Regions from separate parts of the Serratia sp. Sp408 genome, predicted to be linked through region 4. Evidence: predicted binding sites of a transcription regulator. Region 4 holds the regulator's gene; each other region holds the start of a gene.
What was found. The regulator CRP, encoded in region 4, controls carbon source genes, mostly activating them, when cyclic AMP is high. The targets are predictions, from matches to a motif close to ATGTGANNNNNNTCACAT.
Positions count from the first base shown of each region.

Region 1: the regulator CRP is predicted to act here: its motif matches at 1,949-1,966, upstream of glpT (glycerol-3-phosphate transporter).
Region 2: the regulator CRP is predicted to act here: its motif matches at 5,097-5,114, upstream of AC2AXP_RS13570 (PTS mannitol transporter subunit IICBA).
Region 3: the regulator CRP is predicted to act here: its motif matches at 3,864-3,881, upstream of AC2AXP_RS14490 (YfcZ/YiiS family protein).

Region 1 covers NZ_JBXUFT010000003.1:88,657-95,986, forward strand. The annotation lists gene glpB (glycerol-3-phosphate dehydrogenase subunit GlpB) at 1-192, opposite strand, end outside; gene glpA (anaerobic glycerol-3-phosphate dehydrogenase subunit A) at 182-1,831, opposite strand; gene glpT (glycerol-3-phosphate transporter) at 2,190-3,542, shown strand; gene glpQ (glycerophosphodiester phosphodiesterase) at 3,619-4,698, shown strand; gene yigL (sugar/pyridoxal phosphate phosphatase YigL) at 4,728-5,528, opposite strand; gene pldB (lysophospholipase L2) at 5,540-6,577, opposite strand; gene rhtB (homoserine/homoserine lactone efflux protein) at 6,727-7,330, shown strand, end outside.
Region 2 covers NZ_JBXUFT010000003.1:248,875-256,204, reverse strand. The annotation lists gene AC2AXP_RS13590 (MFS transporter) at 1-665, opposite strand, end outside; gene glyQ (glycine--tRNA ligase subunit alpha) at 906-1,820, shown strand; gene glyS (glycine--tRNA ligase subunit beta) at 1,830-3,899, shown strand; gene AC2AXP_RS13575 (DUF3053 domain-containing protein) at 4,156-4,875, shown strand; gene AC2AXP_RS13570 (PTS mannitol transporter subunit IICBA) at 5,396-7,318, shown strand.
Region 3 covers NZ_JBXUFT010000004.1:92,445-99,774, reverse strand. The annotation lists gene fadJ (fatty acid oxidation complex subunit alpha FadJ) at 1-1,914, opposite strand, end outside; gene fadI (acetyl-CoA C-acyltransferase FadI) at 1,911-3,224, opposite strand; gene AC2AXP_RS14490 (YfcZ/YiiS family protein) at 3,430-3,726, opposite strand; gene fadL (long-chain fatty acid transporter FadL) at 4,133-5,410, shown strand; gene mlaA (phospholipid-binding lipoprotein MlaA) at 5,474-6,235, opposite strand; gene ccmI (c-type cytochrome biogenesis protein CcmI) at 6,274-7,330, opposite strand, start outside.
Region 4 covers NZ_JBXUFT010000007.1:167,120-174,449, forward strand. The annotation lists gene AC2AXP_RS18770 (helicase HerA-like domain-containing protein) at 1-315, shown strand, start outside; gene AC2AXP_RS18775 (aminodeoxychorismate synthase component II) at 374-949, shown strand; gene argD (bifunctional acetylornithine/succinyldiaminopimelate transaminase) at 1,082-2,302, shown strand; gene crp (cAMP-activated global transcriptional regulator CRP) at 2,424-3,056, opposite strand; gene AC2AXP_RS18790 (OsmC family protein) at 3,431-3,838, shown strand; gene AC2AXP_RS18795 (phosphoribulokinase) at 3,892-4,761, opposite strand; gene AC2AXP_RS18800 (YheU family protein) at 4,901-5,134, opposite strand; gene AC2AXP_RS18805 (hydrolase) at 5,131-6,111, opposite strand; gene AC2AXP_RS18810 (LysE family translocator) at 6,452-7,054, shown strand; gene AC2AXP_RS18815 (PhzF family phenazine biosynthesis protein) at 7,065-7,330, shown strand, end outside.

The DNA.
Region 1 (7,330 bases), on a different contig from region 4:
CAGTGCTTCCAGCGGTGCCGCCACCGGCGTACCGTCCGGCAGTTGCGCCAACAGATCCAGCGAACCAGAGGAAAAATATAGCGCGCTCTGACCCGAGCTGACCACCACGCAGCGCTTACCGCTTTCGGCCAGGCCAACGGCACAGCTTAAGCCAGCCAGACCACCACCGATCACAACCACATCAAATTGCATCGTCCGCCTCCTGCTTAGCGTCGCCGCGTGCGTCCAGTCCGCATAATCCCTGATAGACCCAGCCGGTGAACTCGCTTTCACGCAGCGCATCGCCCCAGGCTATGGGTTGCACCCCTTTCCAACGCTCATTGAGGAAATGCGATAACTGGGTGAGCGATTGCTGCGGCGTGGTGACGTTGAAACGCGTCAGTAATCCCGCGGCACGACAGGCGCACAGTTCGCCCTGACAGGTCCCCATACCGACGCGGGTACGGCGGCGCAGATCGACCAGATTGTTCACCGTCAGCGAATCGACCGCATAGCGCACTTCGCCGGCGGTCACCGCTTCGCATTCACAGACCAGACTGTTGGCCAGCCGGTCGCCGGCCGGTACCTGGCTGGCGCGATCGCCATGTCGATAGACAGCCGAGCCGCGAATACTCGCCGGCAGCGCCACCACGCGGCGAACGGTTTCCTCTGCCGACTGGCGCGAGCCGGGCAGCGCATCCTGTGCGGTGGTACAGGGGGGAGCAACGCCCAGTTTTTTGCACACCGCGTCGGTGGCCCACTCCGCCATCAGCCGGTAGGTCATCAGCTTGCCGCCGGTAATGGTAATAAAACCCTCCAGACCGTCGCGGGCGGCATGATCCAGCAGCACGATACCGCGACTGACGTTGCGGCCCGACGGATCGTCGTCGCTGGCCACCAGCGGTCGCACGCCGGCATAGGCGCGTAAAATGCGGGTTTGTGCCAGCGTCGGCGCCAGCAGTGCCCCTTCACGCAGCAGGATGTCCACTTCCTGTGGCGTCACCGCCATGTTGTCTATCTGATCGTAATCGATGTGGGTTGAGGTGGTGCCAATCAGCGAAATGGTATCACCCGGCACCAGGATGTCGGCGTCTGCCGGCTTGCGGCAGCGGTTGATCACCATGTTGTTGATGCGATGGCCCAGGATCAGCAAGGCGCCCTTGGCCGGGAACATGCGCACGCGCAGATCGGCGTACTCGGCAATTTGCTGGCCCCAGATTCCGGCGGCGTTAACCACCACCTCGGCGCGAATTTCATACTGCCGACGATTTTTATGGTCGTAAACGCGCACGCCGTTAACGCGATCGCCCATGCGCAGTAAGCCGATCACCTGATGATAGGTCAGGATCTGTGCGCCATGCTCGCGCGCATCCAGCATATTGGCGGCGGTCAGGCGAAACGGGTCAACGGTGCCATCCGGCACTTTCACCGCGCCGATCAGCGCCGGATTAGCGGCCGGTTCCAGGCGCAGCGCTTCACCAGGGTCAATGGCTTCGGCGTTTATCCCGGCGCGTTGACAGGCGGCGATAAACGTCTGCTGATAGGTCAGCGAATCCTGCGGCAAGGTGATGAACAGACCGTTGCTGGGTTCAATACAGTGGTGGGCGATACGTTTGAGAATGCGGTTTTCCTCGATGCATTCACGCGCCGACTCACCGTCGGTAACCGCGTAGCGCGCCCCGCTGTGCAGCAGTCCATGATTTCGCCCGGTCGCGCCGGTGGCAATATCATGGCGCTCCAGCAATAGGCAGCGCAGGCCGCGGCGCGCGCAGTCGCGAGCGATCCCTGCGCCGGTAGCGCCGCCGCCGATAATGATCACATCCGTTTCGCTCACCGCTGAACTGTTGCTCATCCACCCTTCCCCAGATTGCCGGTTTGGCGCTATTGAGCCACAGTCAGTGCGGTCTTTGTTTGATAAGGAACAATAACGAACCTAAAACGAAAGAAAAATGTCCATAAAAAACCATGATTGTGATCATCATCACGACTTTTTTAGGTTTTTCTATTTCATAACGTTAACGAATCGCTCAAAATCCGCCGCAGTTTCATAAAAGTGTAACAATTGCGCCATGCATCACAGAGCCATCCAGGGGTTTTGACTAGCATGACGTTCGTTATGGAACAAAAAACGACACATTGATATCCGCTCAATCATCCCGCCATCTTTTCTGCCCGGGATGCAATAAACGATAAAGCCATCGGAGGCGTTCATGTTGAGTATTTTCAAGCCAGCTGCACACATTTCCCGTGTGCCGCTCGATAAGGTAGATCCGCTCTACCGCAAATTGCGCTGGCAAATTTTTCTGGGGATCTTCTTCGGCTACGCCGCATACTATCTGGTGCGTAAAAACTTTACCCTGGCGATGCCTTATCTGATCGATCAGGGCTTCAGCCGTGGCGATCTGGGCTTCGCACTGTCCGGTATTTCCATTGCCTACGGTTTTTCCAAGTTCATCATGGGTTCGGTTTCCGACCGCTCCAACCCACGGGTGTTCCTGCCGGCCGGCCTGATTCTGGCCGCTGCCGTGATGCTGTTCATGGGCTTCGTGCCCTGGGCGACCTCAAGCATTGCCGTGATGTTCGTGCTGCTGTTCCTCTGTGGCTGGTTCCAGGGCATGGGGTGGCCGCCGTGTGGCCGTACCATGGTGCACTGGTGGTCGCAAAAAGAACGCGGCAGTATCGTTTCGGTGTGGAACTGCGCCCATAACGTTGGCGGGGGCTTGCCACCGTTGCTGTTCCTGCTGGGGATGGCCTGGTTCAACGACTGGCACGCTGCGCTGTACATGCCGGCCTTCGGTGCGATTCTGGTGGCCTTGATCGCCTTTGCGCTGATGCGTGATACGCCGCAGTCCTGTGGGCTGCCGCCGATCGAAGAGTACAAAAACGACTACCCGGACGACTATTCGGAAAAAGCGGAAGAAGAGCTGACCGCCAAGCAAATCTTCATGCAGTATATTTTGCCGAACAAACTGCTGTGGTACATCGCCGTCGCCAACGTGTTCGTGTATCTGCTGCGTTACGGCATTCTGGACTGGTCGCCGACCTACCTGAAGGAAGTGAAGCACTTCGCGCTGGATAAATCGTCCTGGGCCTACTTCCTGTATGAATACGCCGGTATTCCGGGCACGCTGCTGTGCGGCTGGATGTCGGACAAGGTGTTCAAGGGTAATCGCGGCGCTACCGGCGTGTTCTTTATGACACTGGTGACCATCGCCACCATCATTTACTGGCTCAATCCGGTCGGCAACCCAGGCATCGATATGGCATGCATGATCACCATCGGCTTCCTGATCTATGGCCCGGTGATGCTGATTGGCCTGCACGCGCTGGAGCTGGCACCGAAAAAAGCCGCCGGCACCGCCGCTGGCTTCACTGGACTGTTCGGTTATCTGGGCGGCTCGGTCGCGGCCAGCGCCATCGTCGGCTATACCGTTGACTTCTTCGGTTGGGATGGCGGCTTTATGGTGATGATCGGCGGCAGCATCGGTGCAGTATTACTGCTGCTGCTGACCATGATCAGCGAAAGAAAACACCACGCGGCCATTGCAGCCAAACGCGGTTAACCGTCACAGAAATAACGCATTATATCAAGGCCGCTCTGCGGCCTTTTTACTACCCTGCCCACTCATGGAGAAGATTATGCGGACTCATGTCAAAGCCCTGCTGACAGGGATCATGTTAGCGACGTCGATCGGCGGTATCGCCCAGGCTGCCGACAAGGTGGTGATCGCCCACCGTGGCGCCAGCGGCTACCTGCCAGAGCACAGCCTGCCGGCAAAAGCCATGGCCTATGCCCAGGGCGCCGATTTCCTCGAGCAGGATCTGGTGATGACCAGGGACGACCAACTGGTGGTGCTGCATGACCACTATCTCGATCGGGTCACCGACGTGGCGCAACGCTTCCCGGATCGCGCACGCAAAGACGGTCGTTACTACGCCATCGACTTTACGCTGGCGGAAATCAAGTCGCTGAAGTTCAGCGAAGGCTTTGACATCAAGGACGGTAAGCAGGTACAGAGCTACCCGGGCCGTTTTCCGATGGGCAAGTCGGACTTCCGCGTGCATACCTTCCAGGAAGAAATCGAATTCGTACAGGGACTGAATCACTCCACCGGCAAGAACATCGGCATTTACCCGGAAATCAAGGCGCCGTGGTTCCACCGGCAGGAAGGCAAGGACATTTCCAGCAAGGTGCTGGCGGTATTGAAGCAATACGGTTACACCGGCAAGAACGACAACGTGTATTTGCAATGCTTCGATGCCAACGAGCTCAAACGCATCAAGAACCAGCTGGAACCGAAGATGGGTATGGATCTGAAGCTGGTGCAGCTGATCGCCTATACCGACTGGAACGAGACTTACGAGCAAAAGGCCGATGGCAGCTGGGTCAACTACGATTATGACTGGATGTTCAAGCCGGGGGCAATGAAGCAGATCGCCCAGTACGCCGATGGTATCGGGCCGGACTATCACATGCTGGTAAACGCCGATCTTTCCAAACCTGGCCACGTCGTGCTGACCGACATGGTGAAAGAGGCGCACGCCAGCAAGCTGGCAGTGCATCCGTTTACCATTCGCGCCGACGCGCTGCCGAAATACGTTACCGACGTAAACCAGTTGTACCAGGTGATTTACAACCAGGCCGGCGTTGACGGCGTCTTCACCGACTTCCCGGACAAGGGCGTGCAGTTCCTGCAAAAACAGGGGCAGCATCAATAAAAAAACGGGGCGCTTTGGCGCCCCGGCTATTAGCGCAGAAACATCTCGCGCAGATAGTGCGGCACCGCGTCGTCAATATTGGAACCGATCACTTCCAACTGCGGCAGCTTGTCTTTCAGGCGCTGATGCGCGTCGCGCATGATGCAGCCCTTGCCTGCCATCGACAGCATTTCCAAATCGTTCATTCCATCGCCAAACGCAATGCACTCCTTCAGCGAATAGCCGATGATCTTCGCCACTTCTTCCAGTGCATGGCCCTTCGACACGCCGCCGGCCATCACTTCCAGACAGGTCGGGAACGAAAAGCTGACGTTGACCCGGTCGCCCCAGCGCGCATTGATGGCATCTTCCAGCGTCAGCAACTTGTCATGATCGTCACAGGTGTAATACACCTTGCATACCCCATCGGTCTCCAGCAGGCCCGGCTCAAACAGCTGGTACTTGAAGACCGATTCGCGGAAGAACTCTTTTTGCTCCGGGCTTTCGCGGTCGATAAACCAGTCGTCGTTGCGATAAACGTTGGTGGTGATATCCGGATCGTTGTACTTCATCCCATACAGATCGCGCGCAATATCACTGTCCAGATTGTGGCTGAAGATCAGTTCACCGGCGGTGTTATGCACCCGCGCGCCGTTGGAGGTGATCATAAAGGCGCTGATCTCAAGGTTGTCGCGGATCTGCGAAACGTCGATGTGATGGCGGCCGGTAGCGAAAACAAAGTGAACGCCTCGCTGGGTCAGCAGCTTCAGGGTCTCTTTGGCGTAAGGCGACAGCGTATGGTCGGGGGATAGCAGCGTGCCATCCAAATCGGAAGCGACGACGTGATACATAGCGTTATGTTCTAACCTCTGATGGAGTTGTCGGCGGTAGGGTTACCACCTAAGTGTTGAGCAAAGAAACGCAGGATTGCGTTCAGTGCTTCGGCGCGCATCGCGTCCCGCTCAAACAGGATCTCATGGCGAGCGCCGTTGATAACCCGCGGTTTCTCCCCCTCGCAAGGGTGCCCCGCGTCTGACAATGCCTGACAAAAAGCCCGATGGGAACGGTTGTCGACCACCCGATCCTCGCTGGCTTGCAATAATAAGAGTGGCGTGGTGATCTGCGCTGCGCCGGCAATCGCCTGTTGCCCGGCCAGTATACTTTCCCGCACCCAGTGGTAGGTCGGCCCACCCAACTGTAGCTCGGGATAATCGGCATAATAGCGTACCGCGCGCCGATAGCGCTCGCGACTGTGGGTCAGCATGTTGACCACGTACGGCAATGGCCGCCACTGGCCGGTACCGACCGCATAGTAATCACGGATGCCGGGGTGTTTTTCCGCCCAGTTGAGGATGCGGCTCGCCATCCAGCCCGGCATCGGTAATATAATACCGAACATCGGCGCGCACAGCGCGGCTGCGTCAAACGCCTGCGGCTGGCGAGCCAAAAACTGAGCCAGTATCGCGCCCCCCATCGAATGCGCCAACGCAACCCGTTGCCGATAGCCGAGCGGTGCCACTTCCTGCTGGTAAAAACGGCTGAAATCCTCAACGTAATCGGCAAAGTTTACCACATGACCACGGTGGGGATCCGCCAGTAAACGGCCGGAACGCCCCTGACCACGGTGGTCGAGGATCATCACATCGTAACCGCAGTGAAACAGATCGTAGGCGACTTCCGGATATTTAACGTAGCTTTCAATGCGGCCGGGGCTGATCACCACCACCCGCTGATGACGCGAAGAACTGAAACGCACAAAGCGGATCGGCACGCCGCCCACGCCGCTGAACTCGCCCTCTTGGCGTTGCCGCCAGAAATCCAGCAATGGCCCGGTCGCAAAAGCGGCAAAGTGCGTTTCGCGGGTTAACCATTCATCAGGGCTGAGTATAAACGACGTCATGAAATGCGGTTTCCTTCACTCGCCAAACGCAGCGCATTGTGGCCTATGGCGTAAAAAATCATACTCGCGTATTGTGATGCACATCTTACAAAAAGTGACGCAATACCGGCGTATTGTGGCATAAAACGGCGCTTTGAGGGAGTTTCGCAATGACCGTAGACTGGTGGCTGACCTATCTGGTCACCACGATTATCCTCAGTTTGTCCCCCGGTTCGGGTGCCATCAACACCATGAGCACCGGCATCAGTCACGGTTATCGCGGCGCAGCGGCTTCCATTGCCGGGTTGCAGCTCGGGCTGAGCATCCACATTGTGCTGGTCGGCATCGGGCTCGGCGCGCTGATTTCACAGTCACTACTGGCGTTCGAAATGTTGAAATGGCTTGGCGCCGCTTATCTGGTATGGCTCGGCATCCAGCAGTGGCGCGCCGCCGGTGCGCTGGATCTGCATACGCTGGCCGGCAGCATGCCGCGCCGTCGTTTGTTCCGCCGCGCGGTGCTGGTCAACCTGACCAACCCGAAGAGCATCGTGTTTCTGGCCGCGCTGTTCCCGCAGTTTATCCTGCCCAATCAGCCGCAGGCCGAGCAGTACCTGGTGCTCGGCGTCACCACCGTGGTGGTGGATATCCTGGTCATGATCGGCTATGCCACGCTGGCCACGCGTATCGCCCGCTGGCTGAAGACGCCGCGCCAGATGCAGTTGCTCAACCGCATCTTTGGCTCGCTGTTCATTCTGGTGGCGGGACTGCTGGCGA
Region 2 (7,330 bases), on a different contig from region 4:
TCATCTGCTTGCTGATCGGCACCGATGATCGCCAGTTCGTCGGCGTTAACCTGCGGGTGCTGCTGCGGCGTATCGGTAAACACGCGGGCAAACAGCACAATGGCGATCAGCGAGAACAGCCCGAGCAGGATAAACATGCTGCGCCAGTCATCTGTCAGCAGCAGCAACCCCACCGCCAGCGGTGCGGTTAGCAGCGATCCCACCTGGGTACTCAACAGGCCGATACCCAGCGCGAAGCCGCGCTCTTTACGCGGCGCCCAGTGCGCGATGGTCTTGTTCATCAGCGCGTAGGCCGGGCCTTCGGCAAAGCCGAACATGATGCGCAATGCGGCGAAGCCCATGATCGCCGAGCCGCCGAACAGCGCCACCCCCAGTTCACCGGCCCAGGCGGTGGCGATTTCCAGTAATGACCACAGCGCGCCCGCCAGCAGCCACACTTTTCTGGTGCCGACGCGATCGGCCAGAAAGCCGCCGCACAACGAGCCAAACAGATACCCAAAGCCGAAGTAGCCCAGTACTGCGCCCAACTGTGCCTTGTTGAAGTTAAACTCGCGAGAAATGTCGTTGGCGGCGAACGATAATGCGCCGCGATCAACGTAGTTAATCAACGCGATAAAGAACACCATGGCAAAAATTCGGTAACGATAACGGCTGTCTGCCTGCATGAGCCAATCTCCTGACTATCTTTGAGATCGGAGTGGAGCAAGATCGGTGCCAGTTTCTCGGCGCGGGCGGGCGCAGGGATTTGAGGCGTATCCAACGCCAGGCTGCCCCAGCATGGTGCGAAATGCGGGCTTTTTGCACGATGATTACAACGGATACCGGATTCTGGCTGTATATCTTACGGTCAACGGGTATACTGGCGCATTCCAATTAAATCCACTTGTATCGCGTGCGAATCCAACATGCAAAAGTTTGATACCAAGACCTTTCAGGGCCTGATCCTGACACTGCAAGATTATTGGGCGCGCCAGGGCTGCACCATTGTCCAACCGCTGGACATGGAAGTCGGCGCGGGGACCTCTCACCCGATGACCTGCCTGCGCGCGCTTGGCCCAGAGCCAATGGCCACCGCCTATGTGCAGCCGTCCCGCCGCCCGACCGACGGCCGCTACGGTGAAAACCCGAACCGTCTGCAACACTATTATCAATTCCAGGTGGTGATTAAGCCCTCGCCGGAAAACATTCAGGAACTGTACCTGGGCTCGCTGAAAGAGCTGGGGCTGGATCCGACCATTCACGATATCCGTTTCGTTGAAGACAACTGGGAAAACCCGACGCTCGGCGCCTGGGGTCTCGGCTGGGAAGTGTGGCTGAACGGCATGGAAGTGACGCAGTTCACCTACTTCCAGCAGGTTGGCGGCCTGGAATGCAAGCCGGTGACCGGCGAAATCACCTACGGTCTGGAGCGCCTGGCGATGTACATCCAGGGCGTGGACAGCGTTTACGATCTGGTGTGGAGCAACGGTCCGCTTGGCATCACCACTTACGGTGACGTGTTCCATCAGAACGAAGTCGAGCAGTCGACCTATAACTTCGAATACGCCGACGTTGATTTCCTGTTCACCTGCTTCGAGCATTACGAAAAAGAAGCACAACAGCTGCTGGCGTTGGAAAAACCGCTGCCGCTGCCGGCTTACGAACGCATTCTGAAAGCTGCCCACACCTTCAACCTGCTGGATGCCCGCAAGGCGATTTCGGTGACCGAACGTCAGCGCTATATTTTGCGTATCCGCACGTTGACCAAAGCAGTTGCCGAAGCTTACTACGCTTCGCGCGAAGCGCTGGGCTTCCCGATGTGTAAAAAGAACGAGAATTAAGAGGCAGCCATGACTCAACAGACTTTCCTGGTGGAAATCGGCACGGAAGAGCTGCCGCCGAAGGCTCTTCGTTCACTGGCGGAATCTTTTGCCGCCAACTTCAGCGCTGAGCTGGACAACGCCAACCTGGCGCATGGCGAGGTCAACTGGTTTGCTGCCCCGCGCCGTCTGGCGCTGAAAGTAGCGAACCTGAGCGCAGCACAGGCCGATCGCGAAGTCGAAAAACGCGGCCCGGCGATTGCGCAGGCGTTTGACGCCGAAGGCAAGCCAAGCAAAGCCGCCGAAGGCTGGGCGCGCGGCTGCGGTATCACCGTCGATCAAGCCGAACGTCTGAAGACGGACAAAGGCGAGTGGTTGCTGTACCGCGCGCAGGTTAAAGGCCAATCCGCGCAGCAACTGCTGGCAGGCATGGTCAGCACTGCGCTGAGCAAATTGCCCATCCCGAAACTGATGCGCTGGGGCGATAAAACAACTCAGTTCGTGCGTCCGGTGCATACCGTGACCATGCTGCTGGGCGACGCGCTGATCCCGGGCACCGTACTGGGTATCGACTCTGCGCGGACCGTACGCGGCCACCGTTTTATGGGCGAAGCGCAGTTCACGCTGGAAAATGCCGATCAGTATCCGCAAATCCTGCTGGAGCGCGGCAAAGTGGTGGCGGATTACGCAGCGCGTAAAGCCATCATCAAACGTGACGCTGAGCTGGCGGCCGAGAAGATCGGCGGCAAGGCCGATCTGAGCGAAAGCCTGCTGGAAGAAGTGGCTTCACTGGTGGAATGGCCGGTCGTGCTGACCGCCAGATTCGAAGAAAAATTCCTGGCGGTGCCAGCGGAAGCGCTGGTCTACACCATGAAGGGCGACCAGAAGTACTTCCCGGTGTACGACGCTGCCGGCAAGCTGCTGCCGAACTTCATTTTCGTGGCCAATATCGAATCGAAAGATCCACAGCAAATTATCTCCGGCAATGAGAAAGTGGTGCGTCCACGTCTGGCCGATGCCGAGTTCTTCTTCAATACCGACCGCAAAAAGCGCCTGGAAGATAATCTGCCGCGTCTGGAAACCGTGCTGTTCCAACAGCAATTGGGCACGCTGCGCGACAAGACCGACCGTATTCAGGCGCTGTCAGGCTGGATCGCTGGCCAGATTGGCGCAGACGTCAATCATGCAACCCGTGCGGGCCTGCTGTCGAAGTGCGACCTGATGACCAATATGGTGTTCGAGTTCACCGACACCCAGGGCGTGATGGGCATGCACTACGCGCGCCACGACGGCGAAGCGGAAGACGTTGCCGTTGCGCTGAACGAACAGTACCAGCCGCGCTTTGCCGGCGATGCGCTGCCGCAATCGCTGGTGGCCTGTGCATTGGCCATCGCTGACAAGATGGACACCCTGGCCGGTATTTTCGGCATCGGGCAACATCCGAAAGGCGATAAAGACCCGTTCGCACTGCGTCGCGCGGCACTGGGCGTGCTGCGTATTATCGTTGAGAAGAACCTGCCGCTGGATCTGCAAACCCTGACCGAAGAGGCAGCGCGCCTGTACGGCAGCAAGCTGACCAACGCCAACGTGGTCGACGACGTGGTGGAATTCATGCTGGGCCGTTTCCGCGCCTGGTATCAGGAAGAAGGCCACGCGGTAGACACCATCCAGGCCGTGCTGGCGCGCCGCCCGACCAAGCCGGCGGACTTCGACGCACGCGTCAAGGCGGTAACCCACTTCCGTACGCTGGAAGAGGCTGCGGCGTTGGCGGCAGCCAACAAACGGGTGTCCAACATTTTGGCCAAGTCGACCGATACGCTGAACGATCACGTTCACGCCTCGGTGCTGAAGGAACCGGCCGAACTGAAACTGGCAACGCACCTGGTGGTGCTGCGCGACAAACTGGAGCCGTTTTTCGCCGAAGGCCGCTATCAGGACGCGCTGGTGGAGCTGGCCGCGCTGCGTGCGACGGTGGATGAGTTCTTCGAAAGCGTAATGGTGATGGCCGAAGACGACGCGGTACGCGTCAACCGTCTGACCCTGCTGAGCAAATTGCGTGAGCTGTTCTTGCAGGTTGCAGATATCTCCGTGCTGCAATAACACCATACTATGATCGTCAGAGGCGCCTAGCGGCGCCTTTTTTTATTTCTGGCGTGGCTGGCGGTGTGACTTGGGGGTAAGGATCAGCTCATGCGCTCTTTCCAGACGTTTTGCCGCCGCCAGCCAAGGGAATGCGTGGCGCAAGTGGAATCGCGTATCGGATCGCCGCCAGTTGATCTATTCTTATAGGCGCAGGGAGTGCGGAAAAAGGCAGGGAGCTGATGAAAAAGCAGGTTTATAACAGGAGTTATGTCACATGGCGGTAGGGATCCAGAGCAGAGGTATTACGCGTTGGTTGGCACCGGTATTGGCATTGTTGGTGGTCATGCAGTTGACCGCCTGTGGCGATAAAGAGCCGGAACAGCGCAAGGCATTCATCGAATATTTACAGAATACGGTTATGCGCAGCGGAGTGAAGATCCCGACGCTGAGCGAAGATCAGAAACAGAAGTTCGGCAACTATGCCGGCGATTACGCGATTTTGGTCGGTTTTTCGCAGCAGTTGACCAAATCTGTGGACGCCAGCCTGACGCCGGCGCTCGACCAGATTAATCAGATCCGCAGCGCGCAGGATTATATCAGCAAGCGTGACGGGCTCCAGCAAGCGGTGGGCGCGCTTAATCTGCTGGGACAGCAGATTCAGAGTGCCAAATCGCAGGCCGATACCGCCCATGCGGCGTTGAAACAGCCGGACTCGTTGAAAGCGATATATAACCAGGCGTACGACAAGATTGTCACCGCACCGGCCAATGCGCTGATGCCGGCAATCCCGACCACCGCCAGCTTTGTACAGGATCTGGTGCAGGTTGGGGATTTCCTGCAGGCACAGGGCAATCAGGTCAGCTTCAACAACGGCGGCGTGCAGTTCCGCAGCCAACAGCAGGCGACGCAGTACAACACCATGATGTCGAACCTGGTGGCTAAACAACAAAGCCTGCTGAGCGCGCAAAAAGCGGTGATCGAAGTAATGCAGTAACCTCTCTTCCAGAGGCGGGTCTGCCGCCTCTGTCTTCACCCGCTCGTCGGTGTACTACACTTCAAAACAACGCCGTTGCGCTATGGCGTAACTTTCTTTCAGCCATGCCTTCGCGTTGCGTGACCATGGCATGAAACCACGCCGTTGCCTGGCGTTGACGTCTGGCGTGAAAATATCTTGTGATTAACATCACATTTCCAAAACAAACCTGTCACTTAACAATGTGATTATGATCACAAAAATAACGGTAAAAGCAGCGACTTGCGCCCAATGTGCTTTTTTTACACCGAAAAATTGTGATCTTCATCACCATAAATAGCCACTTTTGGGGGTGTATATAGTGATGTTTGTCACAAAATTCCCGTGAGGTACGCGTGTTAAAAAGAGCGTGCTAGAGTCCATTTCGCATACAGCACCAACGCTGCCGGTTTACGGCAAATCGGTTCGCTACAAAAAGAAACGCGCGCTCCTACTTGTCAGCGCGTAATGCTATTACCGCTTCACTACAGGGGTGTGTTTTATGTTTTCACCAGATATCAAGGTCAAAGTACAGAACTTTGGCCGTTTCCTGAGCAACATGGTGATGCCTAATATTGGCGCATTTATCGCCTGGGGTATCATTACCGCCTTGTTCATTCCCACCGGTTGGCTGCCGAGCGAAACATTAGGCAAACTGGTTGGCCCGATGATCACCTATCTGCTGCCGCTGCTGATCGGCTATACCGGCGGTAAGCTGATTGGCGGCGAGCGCGGCGGGGTAGTGGGGGCGATCACCACCATGGGGGTGATCGTCGGCGCCGATATGCCAATGTTCCTGGGGTCGATGATTGCCGGTCCACTGGGCGGCTGGGCGATCAAGCATTTTGACCGCTGGGTCGACGGCAAGATCAAAAGTGGCTTTGAAATGCTGGTGAACAACTTCTCCGCCGGCATTATCGGTATGCTGCTGGCGGTGCTGTCGTTCCTGGCTATCGGGCCGTTGGTCGAAGCACTGTCGAAGCTGCTGGCCGCTGGCGTACACGTGATGGTGGTGAACAACTTGCTGCCATTGACGTCGATCTTCGTCGAGCCGGCAAAAATTCTGTTCCTCAACAATGCCATCAACCACGGCATCTTCTCGCCGCTGGGTATTCAGCAGGCAACCGAAGCCGGCAAATCAATCTTCTTCCTGATTGAAGCCAACCCGGGTCCGGGTCTGGGCGTGCTGATGGCCTATATGTTCTTTGGACGTGGCAATGCCAAGCAGTCTGCCGGCGGTGCGGCCATCATTCACTTCTTTGGCGGTATTCACGAAATTTATTTCCCCTACGTACTGATGAACCCGCGTCTGCTGCTGGCGGTGATTCTCGGCGGTATGACCGGGGTGTTCACCCTGACACTGTTGAACGGCGGCCTGGTTTCCCCGGCGTCACCGGGGTCGATTCTGGCTATCCTGGCGATGACGCCAAAAGGCGCCTACTTCGCCAACCTGGCGGCGATCTGCGCGGCCTTCGTGGTGTCATTTGTGGTGGCGGCATTCCTGCTGAAAACCTCGAAAGTGAAAGAGGACGAAGACTCGCTGGAAGAGGCCACCCGCCGCATGCAGGACATGAAGTCCTCGTCCAAGGGCGGTAAGCCGGCGGCGAATGCTGCGGTAGACGGCGACCTGAGCACGGTGCGCAAAATCATCGTGGCCTGCGACGCCGGTATGGGCTCCAGCGCCATGGGCGCCGGCGTGTTGCGCAAGAAAGTGGCCGACGCCGGGCTGAAAAACATTTCCGTCACCAACTGCGCCATTAACAGCTTGCCGGACGACGTTGACCTGGTGATCACCCACCGCGATCTGACCGAGCGGGCGATGCGCCATGCGCCGCAGGCGCAGCACATCTCGTTGAGCAACTTCCTCGACAGCAATTTGTACAGCGATTTGACGGCGCGCCTGCTGGCAGCCAACAAATCCAGCGACAATCAGCAGAAGGTGGTGGGCGCGCTGGACGACAGCTTTGAAGATAGCGAACAGAACCTGTTCAAACTGGGTGAGGACAACGTGTTCCTTGGCCTGCAAGCCGACGACAAAGAGCAGGCAATCCGCTTCGCCGGCGAGCAATTGGTGAAGGGGGGCTACGTTGAGCCGGAATACGTGCAGGCGATGCTGGAGCGTGAAAAACTGACCTCGACCTACCTTGGCGAATCGATTGCCGTGCCGCATGGCACCATCGAGGCCAAAGACCGCGTATTGCGCACCGGCGTGGTGTTCTGCCAGTACCCGCAGGGCGTGCGTTTTGGTGACGAGGAAGATGAGGTTGCGCGTTTGGTGATCGGTATTGCCGCTCGCAATAACGAACACATCCACGTCATTACCAGTTTAACCAATGCGCTGGATGATGAAACGGTGATCGAGCGACTGGCGCAAACCAGCAATCCGCAGGAAGTGCTGGCACTGTTAAGCGGTAAGAAAGCCTAATCCCCTGGGGCG
Region 3 (7,330 bases), on a different contig from region 4:
CAGCATCATCATCACGCAGCGCTGGGCAATCAGCGCCGGTTCGAGATGCGCCTTTGGCGTCACGCCCAGCAGGGAATACACCTCGCTGTCGGCGCGTTTGCCGCGCTGCCGCTGCTGGCCTTCGCTCGGGTAGAGATAAAAACCACGCCCATTTTTGCGCCCTTTGCGGCCGTCCTTCAATAGCGCATCAAACGCCGCCGGTGCGGCAAAACGCGGGCCCAGTTCGTTGACCAGCACCGGGATGATTTTGGTGCCGACATCGATGCCGACCTCATCAAGCAGCGTAATCGGCCCAACCGGGAAACCGAAATCCACCAGCGCCTTATCCAGGGATTCCATCGGCTCGCCGGCCAGCAGGCAACGGGCAGCTTCATTGATATAGGGCGCCAGAATGCGGTTGACGTAAAATCCGGCCCGATCGGCCACCACTATCGCCGTTTTGCCCTGTTTGTGCGCCAGGGCAACGGTGGTGGCAATGGTTTCCTCACGGGTGCCGGCATGCGGGATCACTTCCACCAGCGGCATTTTATCCACCGGACTGAAATAATGCAGGCCGACCACCTGCTGCGGCCGCTGCGCCTTGGCGGCAATCTGGCCAATCGGCAGTGACGAGGTATTGGAGGCAAATACCGTGTGCGGTGCGGTGTGCTGTTCTACTTCGGCCACCATGCGCTGTTTCAGTTCCAGATCCTCGAACACCGCTTCCACCACGATATCCACCCGGTCAAAACCGCTGTAATCGGTGGTGCCGGAAATCAGCATCATCTGCTTTTGCCGTTCGGCTGAGCGCATGCGCTTGCTGCGTACCCGTTTGCCAAGCACCTGCCAACTGTACTTCAGCGCATGGTTGATGCCCTGCTCGTTGATATCCTTGATGCGCACCGGCAAACCGCCGCGCATGGCGGTAACGCAGGCAATGCCACCGCCCATCAAGCCACCGCCCAAAATACCTACGCGCTGCAGTTCACGCGGCTGTGCGTCGCCGCCACGCTCTTTTTTCAACGCGGTAGAAGCAAAGAACAGGCTGCGCAACGCGGCGGACTGTGGCGTCATCGCCAGTTCGCCGAACGCGCGCGCCTCGGCCTGATAGCCATGGCCGCTGCCCTGCTCCAGACCAGCGCGCACCACCTGAATAATGCGCTCCGCCGCCGGGTAATTACCGTGGGTTTTTGCCAGCGTTTTCTTACGCACCACGCTGAAGAGCAGGCTTCGCCCCAGCGGCCCGTTCATCAGACGCTCCTGCCAGGGCAGCGTCGGCTTGCTCTTCCAGCCCTGTTTGACCCGTGCGATCGCCGCATCAAGCAAGATAGCCTGCGGCACCGCATCATCGACCAGCCCCATGCGCAACGCCTGGCGCGCTCGAATGTGTTTACCGGTCAGCATCATGTCCAGCGCCTTGCTGGCGCCAATCAACCGCGGTAAACGCTGAGTACCACCAGAGCCGGGCAGCAGCCCCAGTTGCACTTCCGGCAGACCCAGCGCGGTTTTGTCGTCCAACGAACAGACACGGCTGTGGCATGCCAACGCCAGTTCCAGGCCACCGCCGAGACAGGCGCCGTGAATGGCCGCCACCACCGGCACCGGGAATGCGGCAATTTTCGCCAGCGTACTTTGACCTTTGCGCGCCAGATCCTCCGCCTCCTTGGCGTTGCTGCACGCGGCGATCATGGTGATATCTGCGCCGGCAATGAACGAATCCGGCTTGCCTGACACGATCACCAGCCCCTCCAGTGCGGCATATTGCTGCGCCTTGTTCAGCACCTCATTGACCTGATCGACAAATTCCGCCTTCAGCGTATTCACCTTTTCGTCCGGGACGTCGATGGTGATCACACCAATATGGTCCGGTCGCAGCGTCAGCCGAAAAGCCGACGGCGTGGCACGCTGTTCATGCAAGGCATTTGTGACGCTCATTGTTCCACCTCCACCACCATCGCTGCGCCCAAACCGCCGGCCGCACAGGCGGTAGCCAACCCCAAGCCACCGCCGCGGCGCTTCAGCTCGTACAGCGTCTGGGTAATCATGCGTGCGCCGGTTGCGGCAAACGGATGCCCGTAAGCAATCGAGCCGCCCAGCACGTTGAATTTATCCATATCGACCACGCCAATCGCTTCATTGCGCCCCAGTTTTTGCTGGGCGAACTCGCGGCTGGCGAACATTTTCAGGTTGGCCAGCGTCTGCGCCGCAAAGGCTTCATGCATATCGATTAACGCCAGATCCGCCAGGGTAATACCCGCGCGATCGAGCGCCAGCGGCGTGGCATAGGAGGGGCCAAGCAGCATATCCTGCCAGACATCGATGGCGGCAAAGGCAAAACTGCGCAAATAACCCAGCGGCTGCAGCCCCAATTCTTTGGCACGCGATTCACTCATCATCAGCACCGCGGCGGCGCCGTCGGTCAATGGCGTGCTATTGGCGGCGGTAACGCTGCCATGCTGGCGATCGAACGCCGGCTTCAATCGGGCGTATGACGCCAGGCTGGAATCCTTGCGCACGTTGTTGTCTTCGGCAATGTGCGCCTGGTACGGCGGCACATAGGCGGTCATCACCTCGGCGCGCAGCAGCCCCTGCTCCCACGCCCTGGCGGCCAACTGGTGCGAACGATGCGCCAACGCGTCCTGGTCCTCACGGCTGATGGCATGCGACTTGGCCATCTGCTCGGCGGTATCGCCCATGCGCAGGCCGGTAGAATACTCCGCCACCGCCGGCGGCACCGGCAGCAGGTCGCGGAATCTGAGCTTGCTGAACAGCTTGAGGCGTTGCGACAGCGTACGCGCTTTGTTGAGATCGACCAGAGTGCGCGCCAGCGCTTTGCTGACGCCTATCGGCAGCACCGAAGAGGAGTCTGCACCGCCGGCAATACCAATACCGATACTGCCGGCGACGATGCTTTCCGCCACGTTGGCTATGGCCTGGAAACTGGTGGCGCAGGCACGGGAAACGCTGTAGGCGTCGGTGTGCACGCTCATGCCGGTACCCAGCACGATTTCACGCGCGATGTTTGGCGCTTCCGGCATTTGCACCACCTGGCCAAACACCAGTTGATCGATTAATTCCGGGTCAATACCGCTGCGCGCCAATAATTCACTTACCGCCATTTTGCCAAGATCCACCGCCGGAATACCGTGATAAGCGGTCGCCTGCTTGGCGAAGGGGGTACGCAGTCCATTTACAATTGCAATACGGTCACCCTGTCGGGTAACCAGCGGCAGTGCCTTACTCATAAACGCTCCTGAAGGAAAAGACGTCAGCGCAACCATCAAAACAGGTCTGACCTGATGAGGCCATTGTTAACCAGATGTTGATATTTGGCAAACCGGCAGAGGTGAAATCTGCGAGCAGGAGCAACTTTCTAACGGTAACCCAGGAGAGGCTGGAGGCAGGAAAAGCTGCGCGGCAGACCCGCGCAGCGACGTCGACTCGCGCTGTTTAACGCAAGCCAAGCTGGAAGATCAGGGTTTCCGCCTGGCAGCAGAAGATAAAGTCGACATCCAGTTGGAAGCCGCCGTCAACCGGATTAATGCTACTGTTGATGTCACAGGGATCGGATTCCACCGCGCGGGCCTTGTCGGTCAATGCCGCCAGCGCTTGTTGTGCCTGTTGTTGATCTGTAAAGACCTGGCTATAGGATGCGGTGCAATCGGTGTTATCCATCACGGTGCCGACATCCACACAGCAGCAGGCTGCCGTTTCTTGCGCACTGCATTTGTTTATTGCATCTGACATGTTCAATTCTCCTCACCGGGCAGCGTCAATACCGCCTAAAGTGCCAAATTTGATCGGGCGCATAATCACAATAATCTGAGGGCTATTTTACTCCCCCGTGGCGCGCAGCACTAGCACTTACTGTTAGTAGGTGTTTTAAGCGATGGAAATCACAAACGAAAATGGTTGCCTGCTAATGAAGCGTCAGAATTTTGTTATTTACCGTCGGTGTTTTGTTAAGCAGATCTCTTTTTTGATATCAATTTTGAAATATCTGAAAAACATAGTTGCAACATTTTCACAGGTCAGACCTATAATTCAGCCACTGGTCTGATTTGTCTGATGGATAACGGACCCTACAATCCCGCGCTCCTTGTTACCTTGTGTAACATAGTTTAAATAATAAACACATAATGAGGTTTTGGTCATGAGCCAGAAAAACCTATTTACTAAATCAGCTCTCGCAGCTGCAGTGGCAATTATTTCATCAAACGTGTATGCCGCAGGATTCCAGCTGAATGAGTACTCTTCATCTGGTTTAGGCCGTTCTTTCTCTGGCGAAGGCGCAGTCGCGGATAATGCCACGGCGGCAAGCCGCAACCCTGCTACCATGATGATGTTTGATAGCCCAGCGCTTTCCGTCGGTGCGATCTTCGTCGATCCGGACGTTGATATTTCCGGCACGTCATCTTCCGGTGCCAGCCTTAACTCGAAAAACATTGCACCAGCCCAGTGGATCCCGAACCTGCATTATATTCACCCATTGAACGATCAATGGGCAGTTGGCGGTTCCGTGACCAGTAACTATGGCCTGGCAACCGAATTCAACGATGGTTATACCGCAGGCCCGTACGGCGGTAAAACCGATCTGACCACGGTCAACCTCAACCTGAGTGCCGCCTACCGCTTGAATCAACACTTCAGCTTCGGTCTGGGTTTTGACGCGGTTTATGCCAAGGCCAAACTGGAACGTTACGCCGGTGAAAGCGGTCCTGCTCTCGGCATGCCGGCCGATACCCAGATCTCGCACCTGAAAGGCGACGAGTGGGGCTACGGTTGGAACGCTGGCCTGTTGTACGAAGTTGACGACAATAACCGTTATAGCCTCACCTACCGCTCTGAAATCAAAATCGACTTCGACGGCGATTACAAAAGCAGCATTCCTTCACAGTACAATCCGCTGCAGGGCAGAACCGGCCTGCCGTGGGGTACCGACGGCAATACCATTCCGGGCTCTCTGACTCTGCACCTGCCGGAAATGTGGGAAATTTCAGGGTATAACAAGGTTGCGCCGCAGTGGGCTATCCACTACAGCCTGGCCTATACCAGTTGGAGCCAGTTCCAGGAGCTGCGCGCTACCGGCAGCAATGGCCAGACGCTGTTCGAAAAACATGAAGGCTTCAAAGACGCTTACCGCATCGCGTTGGGTACCACTTATTACTACGATGATAACTGGACCTTCCGTACCGGTATTGCCTTCGATGACAGCCCGGTTCCAGCACAGAACCGCTCGATTTCCATTCCGGATCAGGACCGCTTCTGGCTGAGCGCCGGTACCACCTACGCGTTCAACAAAAATGCCTCGGTTGATGTCGGCGTGTCCTACATGCACGGCCAGCATGTCACGGTCAAGGAAGGCCCATATACCTTCGAATCCGAAGGCAAGGCCTGGCTGTACGGCGCCAACTTCAACTATACCTTCTGATCGCTGGCGCGAACGGCATAAAAAACCCGCCAATCGGCGGGTTTTTCTTTATTCGTTCGACACTCAATTGGCTGAATCGATTTCATCCAGATCGCCCTGAATCGCCTTGGCGTTCGGGTTTTCTTCCGGCTTGAGTACGCCGCCGTTGGCCAGGAAGTCGTGACGCTGGAAGTAGGCTTCACGCATCATCAGGTACGGATCGGAAGAGTTGCGCAGCAGGCCGTCAGAATCCAACAGCTGAGCACGCGTTTCGATGCCTTCGACTACCCATTTACCGGCCGACATCCAGAAGGTCAGATAGCTCAGCATCGGATAGAGCTTATCAACCCATTCGCCGCCGTCTTCACGCAGGGTCCAACTGCCGTATCCCGGCAACTGCACGTAAGGGCCGTAACCAACGTCGTAATAACCCAGCGTACTGCCGAAGCGACGCGGCTCTTCACGCGCCAGTTTCGGGTTGGCCATGCCAGCCACGTCAATCAACCCACCCATGCCAAGCAGGGTATTGAGGAAGAAGCGGTTAAAGTGAATCATGGCTCGGTACGGTTCGCCACGCAGGAATTCGTTGACCATACTGGCCGGTTCTTCAAGGTTCGACGTGAAGTTGCTCAGACCGTTACGCGCCGGCATCGGCAGGTAATCACGCCAGGCGACCGCCACTGGACGCAGCAGATAAGGATCCAGTACGTTGTAGTTAAAATCGAACATGGTGCGGTTGAACCCTTCCAGAGGATCGGAACGCCCTTGAGGTTCATTCTCAGGGGTGCTGGCGCACCCGACGAGCAATACCGTTGCGAAAGCCAGCCCAGTCAGGCGAAAGTTCATACTTTTCTCCATAAACACAAATACGTTCAGTCTTCTTATCAAGGAACTTGCTTGTCTATCTGAACGCCAACCTGCCCTTTACCGCTAAAGCCCTGCACGGCGCTTTCACCAAACCAGTCTCCGGCCTGCGGCGTCGCCAGACCGTCGTGAGAGATGCGTACGCGTACCTTCACCTGCTGCAACGCCGAAAGCAGACGTTCCGGCATCATGGCATTACTGTCATCCAGCGAGAATGACAGCGGGAAGCGGCTCAGGGGCAATTGTTTTACGGCAACCGGTACCGGGCTGTTGCCGTCGGTAACCGAAATAATCAGCGTTCCTTGTTGTGGTAATGCCTTCGCTGCCTCTGGAGACAACGTCACATTGACAGCAAGTTTAACAGTTTCCTCGCCTGCCTGTATTTTTGCTTGTTCAATACTGCGCTTTAACACTTCGACACGTCGATCGTCGGCAGGCATCAATTTGAGCATCACCTGCCAGGCACCTATCGCCTGTTTATAATCACCCTGTTCAAAGGCATTAAACGCCAGCAGGCTCAGTACGCGCAGATCGGTATGATCTTCGGCGATCATCTTGCGTAACATTGCGGTCGCCTGTTTGTTATCCTCCGGATCGCTGGAGCGCGTCAAGACCTCGGCATAACCGAGCCGTACTTCCAGATTATTCGGATCCAACCGGTAAGCATGAGCAAATGCCTGCGTCGCGGTGGTGGCGTTATTCAGCGCCATGCCGACCCGACCGAGCATCATCCAGTCATGGATATTGCGATCGTCCTGTTGCAGCGCGGTACGCAGCCCCAAGCCCAGGCGGGCGATCTCTTCCATGCTCAGCGGCTTGGCGCGCTCATTCGCCACCCGCTCACGCAACTCCGGCATCTGCGCTTCGACCTGGTGCCAGGCAGCCACCTGCGCCAACCCGCCGGTTTTCAGATAAAAACCAACCGCCACCACCACTAATACCACCACGCCCGGTACCAGCGCCCAACGATTAATCGGCCGCGTCTGCGCGTCTTGCTGGCCGGGAATGTCGTCCAGCAAATTCTGCTGCAGTTCTTTGACCAGCTCCGGCCGCTCGGCTACCACGCCCTGTTGCTCG
Region 4 (7,330 bases):
ATCAATAAATCGCCGCTGTATGGTCGCTATGAAGATATGGTCGATCGCGAGTCCGCCTATGAAAAACTGTCTTCGGAAGGTTTCGCCACCGTAGGCACGCCACCGCCGGGGCAACCGGCACAGAAACCGGCGGCGGATGCAGCCGGTGGTGGCCTGATGGGCGGGTTGAACGATCTGCTGTTCGGCTCTACCGGTCCACGCGGCGGCAAGCGCGATGGTATTGTTCAAACGGCGGCCAAGAGCATGGCTCGCGACCTCGGCAAGCAGATTTTGCGCGGCGTTTTGGGATCGATTATGGGCGGCCGTAAAAAGTAAGCGGAAAATTTCGTCAGCGGCAGTAAACTAGCGCAGCTTTTTTCTGCCTGGACATGTCATGCTGCTGCTGATTGATAACTACGACTCTTTCACCTACAACCTGTACCAATACTTCTGCCAGTTGGGCGCCGAAGTGTTGGTCAAGCGCAACGATGAATTGCAACTGGCCGATATTGAACGGCTTGCGCCACAGCGACTGGTGATTTCACCCGGCCCGTGCACGCCGAATGAGGCGGGCATTTCTCTTGCTGCCATTCGCCACTTTGCCGGCAGGCTGCCCATTTTGGGCGTATGCCTCGGCCATCAGGCGTTGGGGCAGGCGTTTGGCGCCACGGTGGTACGCGCCCGTCAGGTGATGCATGGCAAGACCTCTGCCATTCGGCACCATAACGGCGGCGTTTTTGCTGGGCTGAACAATCCGTTGACCGTAACCCGTTACCACTCGCTGGTGCTGGAAGCCGCCACGTTGCCAGACTGCTTTGAGGTAACCGCCTGGAGTGAGCGCGACGGCGAACCTGACGAAATCATGGGGATCCGCCATCGTCAGCTGGCGCTGGAAGGGGTGCAGTTTCACCCGGAAAGCATTCTCAGCGAGCAGGGGCACCAACTGCTGGATAATTTCCTTAAAAGTTAACCGGTTATGAGTTTTTTTCCTTTTTTGGCGATTTAGGTTTGCCCTTGATTGGTTTTTTATGCATATTTTGTGATTATATTTTCACTTAATGGCAACATTGAAAATCCGATCACGTTCAGGGTGGACCCAATAATGACCGAAAAATACCCAGTCAGCCGCAATACGTTCGACCAGGTTATTCTGCCTGTTTATGCACCTGCCCAGTTTGTCCCCGTCAAGGGCAAGGGCAGCCGAGTGTGGGACAGCAACGGCAAGGAGTATATTGATTTCTCTGGCGGTATTGCGGTGACTGCGCTGGGGCATTGCCACCCGGCATTGGTGGCGGCGCTGAAGCAGCAGGGTGAAACCCTGTGGCACACCAGCAATGTCTTTACCAACGAGCCGTCGCTGCGCCTGGCCAGCAAGCTTATCGCCGCGACTTTCGCCGATCGGGTGTTCTTCGCCAATTCCGGCGCCGAAGCCAACGAAGCGGCATTCAAGCTGGCGCGCCACTATGCCATTACCCGCCACAGCCCGTACAAAACCAAAATCATCGCGTTTTATAACGCGTTCCATGGCCGTACGCTGTTTACCGTCTCGGTTGGCGGCCAGGCGAAGTATTCCGACGGCTTCGGGCCGAAGCCGGCCGACATCGTGCATGTACCGTTCAACGATCTGGCGGCGGTCAAGGCGGTGATGGACGATCACACCTGCGCGGTGGTGATGGAGCCGATTCAGGGCGAAGGCGGTATTACTCCGGTGGATGCGCAGTTCCTGCAAGGTGTGCGTGAACTGTGCGATCGCCACCAGGCGCTGTTGGTATTTGATGAAGTGCAAAGCGGTATGGGGCGCAGCGGCAAGCTGTTCGCCTATATGCACTACGGTGTGACGCCGGATATTCTGACCACCGCCAAAGCGTTGGGCGGCGGTTTCCCGGTCAGCGCCATGCTGACCACCGAGGAGATTGCTTCGGTGATGCAAGTCGGTACCCACGGCACCACCTATGGCGGCAATCCGCTGGCCTGCGCGGTGGCGGAGGCGGCGTTGGACGTGATCAATACCGCCGAAGTGTTGAGCGGCGTCGAACAGCGTCATACGCTGTATGTTGCGGCGTTGCGGGACATTGGCGAAAAATACCGTATTTTCAGCGAGATTCGCGGTATGGGGCTGTTGATCGGCGCCGAACTGACGGCGCCTTACCACGGCAAGGCACGTGATTTCCTCACCGCGGCCGCCGCGCGTGGCCTGATGATTTTAAATGCCGGGCCGAACGTGATCCGATTTGCGCCGTCGCTGGTCGTTGAGCCGCAAGATATTGCCGACGGTATGGCGTTGTTTGAGCTGGCGGTTCAGGACGTGATCAACGCCGGGTAGCTACCCACTGGCGGTCGGCAGACGGTATCGGATGTCCGACTGTGCCCACGGTAAACGGCGCATAAAAATGCCGGTCAGCGTTAACTGACCGGCATTTTTTGAAGCGTGCCGTTTTAATGGATTAACGGGTACCGTAGACGACGATGGTTTTGCCGTGTGCGGAAATCAGGTTTTGATCTTCGAGCATTTTCAGAATACGGCCAACCGTTTCGCGTGAACAACCGACGATTTGACCAATTTCCTGACGGGTGATTTTAATTTGCATGCCGTCCGGGTGAGTCATGGCATCCGGCTGTTTGGCCAGATTGAGCAGGGTTTGCGCAATGCGGCCGGTAACGTCTAGGAAGGCGAGGTTACCCACTTTCTCTGAGGTGATCTGTAGGCGGCTTGCCATCTGCGCCGACAGGCGCATCAGAATGTCAGGGTTCACCTGGATCAGCTGACGGAATTTCTTATAGGAAATTTCAGCCACTTCACAGGCGGTTTTAGCCCTAACCCAGGCGCTGCGTTCCTGGCCTTCTTCAAATAATCCAAGTTCGCCGATGAAATCGCCCTGATTGAGATAGGACAGGATCATCTCTTTGCCTTCTTCATCCTTGATCAGCACCGCAACGGAGCCTTTCACGATGTAGTAAAGCGTTTCGGCCTTTTCACCTTGGTGAATCAGCGTACTTTTCGATGGATATTTGTGGATATGGCAATGAGACAGGAACCATTCGAGAGTAGGGTCTGTTTGCGGTTTGCCGAGAACCATTCGCTGTTATCCTCTGTTGTAATCTGCCTGTATCACAGGGGTCAGAGTTCCCTGTCAAACGTGTTATGGCTGTCCATGAGCGGCGACCATTAACCGTTTTTGAGGCGTGACGTAAAAATACGCTATTGCCCTAGCATATTAACTTGCAGTGAGAGCTGCAAGCTACATTCTGTTAACATACACATTAAGGTGCCTTTCCGTGGGCATTTCCCTGAAAGCGCTGTCCAGAAAGCGTTATTGCGGCTCTGTTTGTAGCACAGAGTGACGCGGGTGTCTTGTGTTGTCTCGCTCACACATGACCAGTATCAGGTTCCGTTGCCAGTTTTGCTGCTAACGCGTAGTCTGATGACAAAGAATCAATCGGAGTCATGAGCATGCAGGCAAGAGTCAAATGGGTTGAAGGGTTAACGTTTCTTGGCGAATCGGCGTCTGGCCATCAGGTATTGATGGACGGCAATGCCGGTGACAAGGCGCCAAGTCCGATGGAAATGGTGCTGATGTCCGTGGGGGGATGCAGCGCGATTGACGTGGTGTCGATTTTGCAAAAAGGCCGTCACGACGTGCGTGATTGTGAGGTAAAACTGACCTCTGAACGTCGCGAAGAGGCACCACGGGTATTTACCCATATCAACCTGCATTTTATCGTCAGCGGTAAAGGGCTTGGCGACAAGGCGGTGGAGCGTGCGGTGGATCTGTCTGCCGACAAATACTGTTCGGTAGCGCTGATGCTCGGCAAGGCCGCCAGCGTTACCCACAGCTTTGAAGTCCGGGAAGTGGCCTAATGGCATGTGGCGCGGTGGCCTAATCCTCCCCGCGCCCGTCCGGTGTCGCCTGGCTACTCAATCTTTTTGCCTTCCAGCAGCCGCTGCACCAGCGGTGCCATGATCAACTCCATCGCCAGTCCCATTTTGCCGCCGGGCACCACCAGCGTATTGATGTGCGAAATAAACGAGCCTTGCAGCATCGCCAGCAGATAAGGGAAATCAATCTGATCCAGCCCGCGGAAGTGGATCACCACAAAGCTTTCGTCCAGCGACGGGATGGCCTTGGCGGCAAACGGGTTGGAGGTATCCACCGTTGGCACGCGCTGGAAGTTGATGTGGGTGCGTGAAAACTGCGGTGTGATGTAGTTGATATAGTCTTCCATCGAACGCACTACCGAATCCATCACCGCTTCGCGAGAATGGCCGCGTTCGCCAGTATCGCGGATCAGCTTCTGGATCCACTCCAGGTTGACGATTGGCACCACGCCGACCAGCAGATCGACCTGCTGTGCCACGTCATGCTGATCGGTGACGACGCCGCCGTGCAGCCCTTCGTAGAACAGCACGTCGGTGGGTTCCGGCAGGGCTTCCCACGGTGTAAAGGTGCCAGGAACCTGGTTGTACGGCACGGCTTCGTCATAGGTGTGCAGATATTTACGTGAACGGCCGCTGCCGCCGTTGCCATATTCACGGAAGCTCTGCTCCAGCAGGCCGAAGTCGTTGGCTTCGGGGCCAAAATAGCTGATATGACGGCCGAGGTCGCGCGCCTTGCGGATCGCCGCGTCCATTTCCGGCCGGGTGTAGCGGTGGAAGCTGTCGCCTTCCAACTGTGCGGCGCGAATATTCAACTGCTGGAATATTTTGCGGAACGCCACGCTGGTAGTGGTGGTGCCGGCTCCGCTGGAGCCGGTTACCGCGATAACGGGATGTTTGGCAGACATACGATATGTTACTCCGTCTAAAATGCGTGTTTTATCCGTCGTACCTCAGCTGCTTTGCTGTAGGCCGCCTCGATGCAACTCGAGTGCTGTAGGGTATGGCACATTGATACCTGATTTTTCCCGTCAGTCATAGGGCGGATTACATTTCTTCCTGACCGGCACGGAACTGGCCACGTGGCATGATATTGACGGTTTCATGCAGTTCCGACCACACCAGCAGCACTTCGCCGCTTTGCAATTGCCGGCGAACGTCCTCCACTTTCTGCGTCAGCGAACGTTCATGCTCGCCGTAGTCAGTGCCTTCGCGCAGTACAAAGGATTCGATCAGATTATTCAGCGTTTCGCTGTCCAGTTCTTTCCAGGGGATTATCACGTGTTCTGTTCCAGATAAGGGGTAAGCCAGGAGGGAATGCGGTATTCCAGCCACATGTAGGGTTTTTTTAGTGAGCCGCCGACGAAGCCGACGTGGCCACCGCATTCCGTCAGTTGATATTCGATATTGTGCGGCAGGCTGGCGAGGTCAGGGATCACCTCGTCGGTCATGAACGGATCGTCCTTGGCATGGATGATCAGCAACGGTGTCTGGATCTTCGGCAGCAGCGGCAAGGCGCTGCAACGGCGGTAATAATCCGTGGCGTCGCTGAAGCCGTGAATGCGCGAGGTAATCAGATCGTCGAAATCGCGAATGCGGCGCAAGCCCTGCAACTGCGGCAATTTCAGCGGCAGGGTGCCGGGATAATGCAGCAGTTTTCGCGTGGCGTTCTGCTTCAACTGACCCAGCAGGTAATGCTGATATACGCGGGAGAATCCCTGATCCATACGCCACGAGCAGGGTTCGAGCATTAACGGTGCCGAGACCACCACCGCCGCGTCCAGCAGGCTATTGCCTTCCTGCTGTGCCAGATAGCAGGCGAGCATATTGCCGCCGAGCGATACGCCGACTGCCGCGGTTGGCGCAGTGCCATAGCTGTCGCGCAACCATTGCAGGAAGAAGCGGGCGTCTTCGGTTTCACCGGAATGGTAAATGCGTTGCTGGCGGTTTGGCACGCCGCTGCAACCGCGAAAATGCATCACCACGCCGAGCCAGCCCTTTTGCTGCCAGGCGTGCAACAGGCCGTGGGCATACGGACTGTAGAAGTTGCCTTCCAGGCCGTGAAACAGCACTACCCGCGGTTTGTCGCGCGCCAGGCGCGGGTCTTCGCTCCAGGCGAGATCGAGAAAGTCGCCATCAGGCAGGTTCAGCCGTTGCCAATGCGGTTTCAGTCGTACGCGACGACGTACCAGGCGTGGCAGCAGCGTTTGCAGGTGCGGATTACTGGCCCCGGTGAGAGGGCGGAAGGTTTCATACATAACGTGAATAAAATTCTTATTGGCGGCTATTGTCTGATCGGTAGAGCACTGTTAGCTTCAATACCACTATTTCCTTATTCGTTGTAGTGGCAGCGACCATCACTGACCGGTCAGTGCCTGGTATGCTCACGCGGGCTTCTTGGCTGCCATACCAACGATTCGGGATATGATTAATAATATACCCCAAATAATTCGAGTTGCATCGAGGCGGCAAGTGAATGCATCCCGATGCGCCTACGCAAACCCGGTGCTTCGGCTCAGGATGCGTAGCCAGCCAGTAAGCAGCTTGCAGCATGACGGGTAAACGCACACACGCATTTGGGTGGGGAGCACCCGTTTCATGGAATCAAGTTTATTTCTTTCAATGCTCGGCTTCCTGTTTGTTGCCGCTATTACGCCCGGTCCGAATAACCTGTTGTTAACCACCTCCGGCGCCAACTTTGGCTTTATGCGTTCGCTGTGGCTGATGCTGGGCATCATACTCGGCATGCAAAGCATTTTATTGCTGGTGGCGTTCGGCGTTGGCAGCCTGATTGTGGTCTATCCCTCGCTGCACCTGGCACTGAAAATTCTTGGCAGCCTGTATCTGCTGTGGCTGGCGTGGAAGGTGGCGACCGCCCGTTATGAAAAGCTCGACACCGATACCGCGCCACCCAAGCCGATTCGTCTGTATCAGGGTTGGCTGTTGCAGTTTCTCAACCCCAAGGCCTGGCTGATGGCGCTGGGCGCGGTGGCCAGCTTCAGCCTGAACGGCGAAGGGTATAATCACTCGATTCTGGCGATCTCGGCGGGGCTTTCCGGCATGAATCTGGCCACCGGCATCGTCTGGCTCGGTTTCGGCAGCGTGATTGGCCGTTTGCTGCGCAGCAAGAAAGCCTGGGTTATCTTTAACGTTTCTATGGGGTTGCTGACCGCAGCCTGCGTGTTGTTGATTTGGCATTAAGGGATTGCAGATGACCGAAGATTATTTCCACGTTGACGCCTTTGTTGGCCAGGGATTGCGCGGCAATCCGGCGGGCGTATATGTGTTGAAAGCGCCACCGGACGCCGTGCAAATGCAGGCGATCGCCAATGAATTGAACCTGCCGGAAACCAGCTTTGTGTGGCAGGACGGCGACATGGCCGCCATCCGCTGGTTCACGCCGTACCGCGAAGTGGACTTATGCGGCCATGGCACGCTGGCGGCGGCGCATGTGATGCTCAATGTGCTGAACCCGGG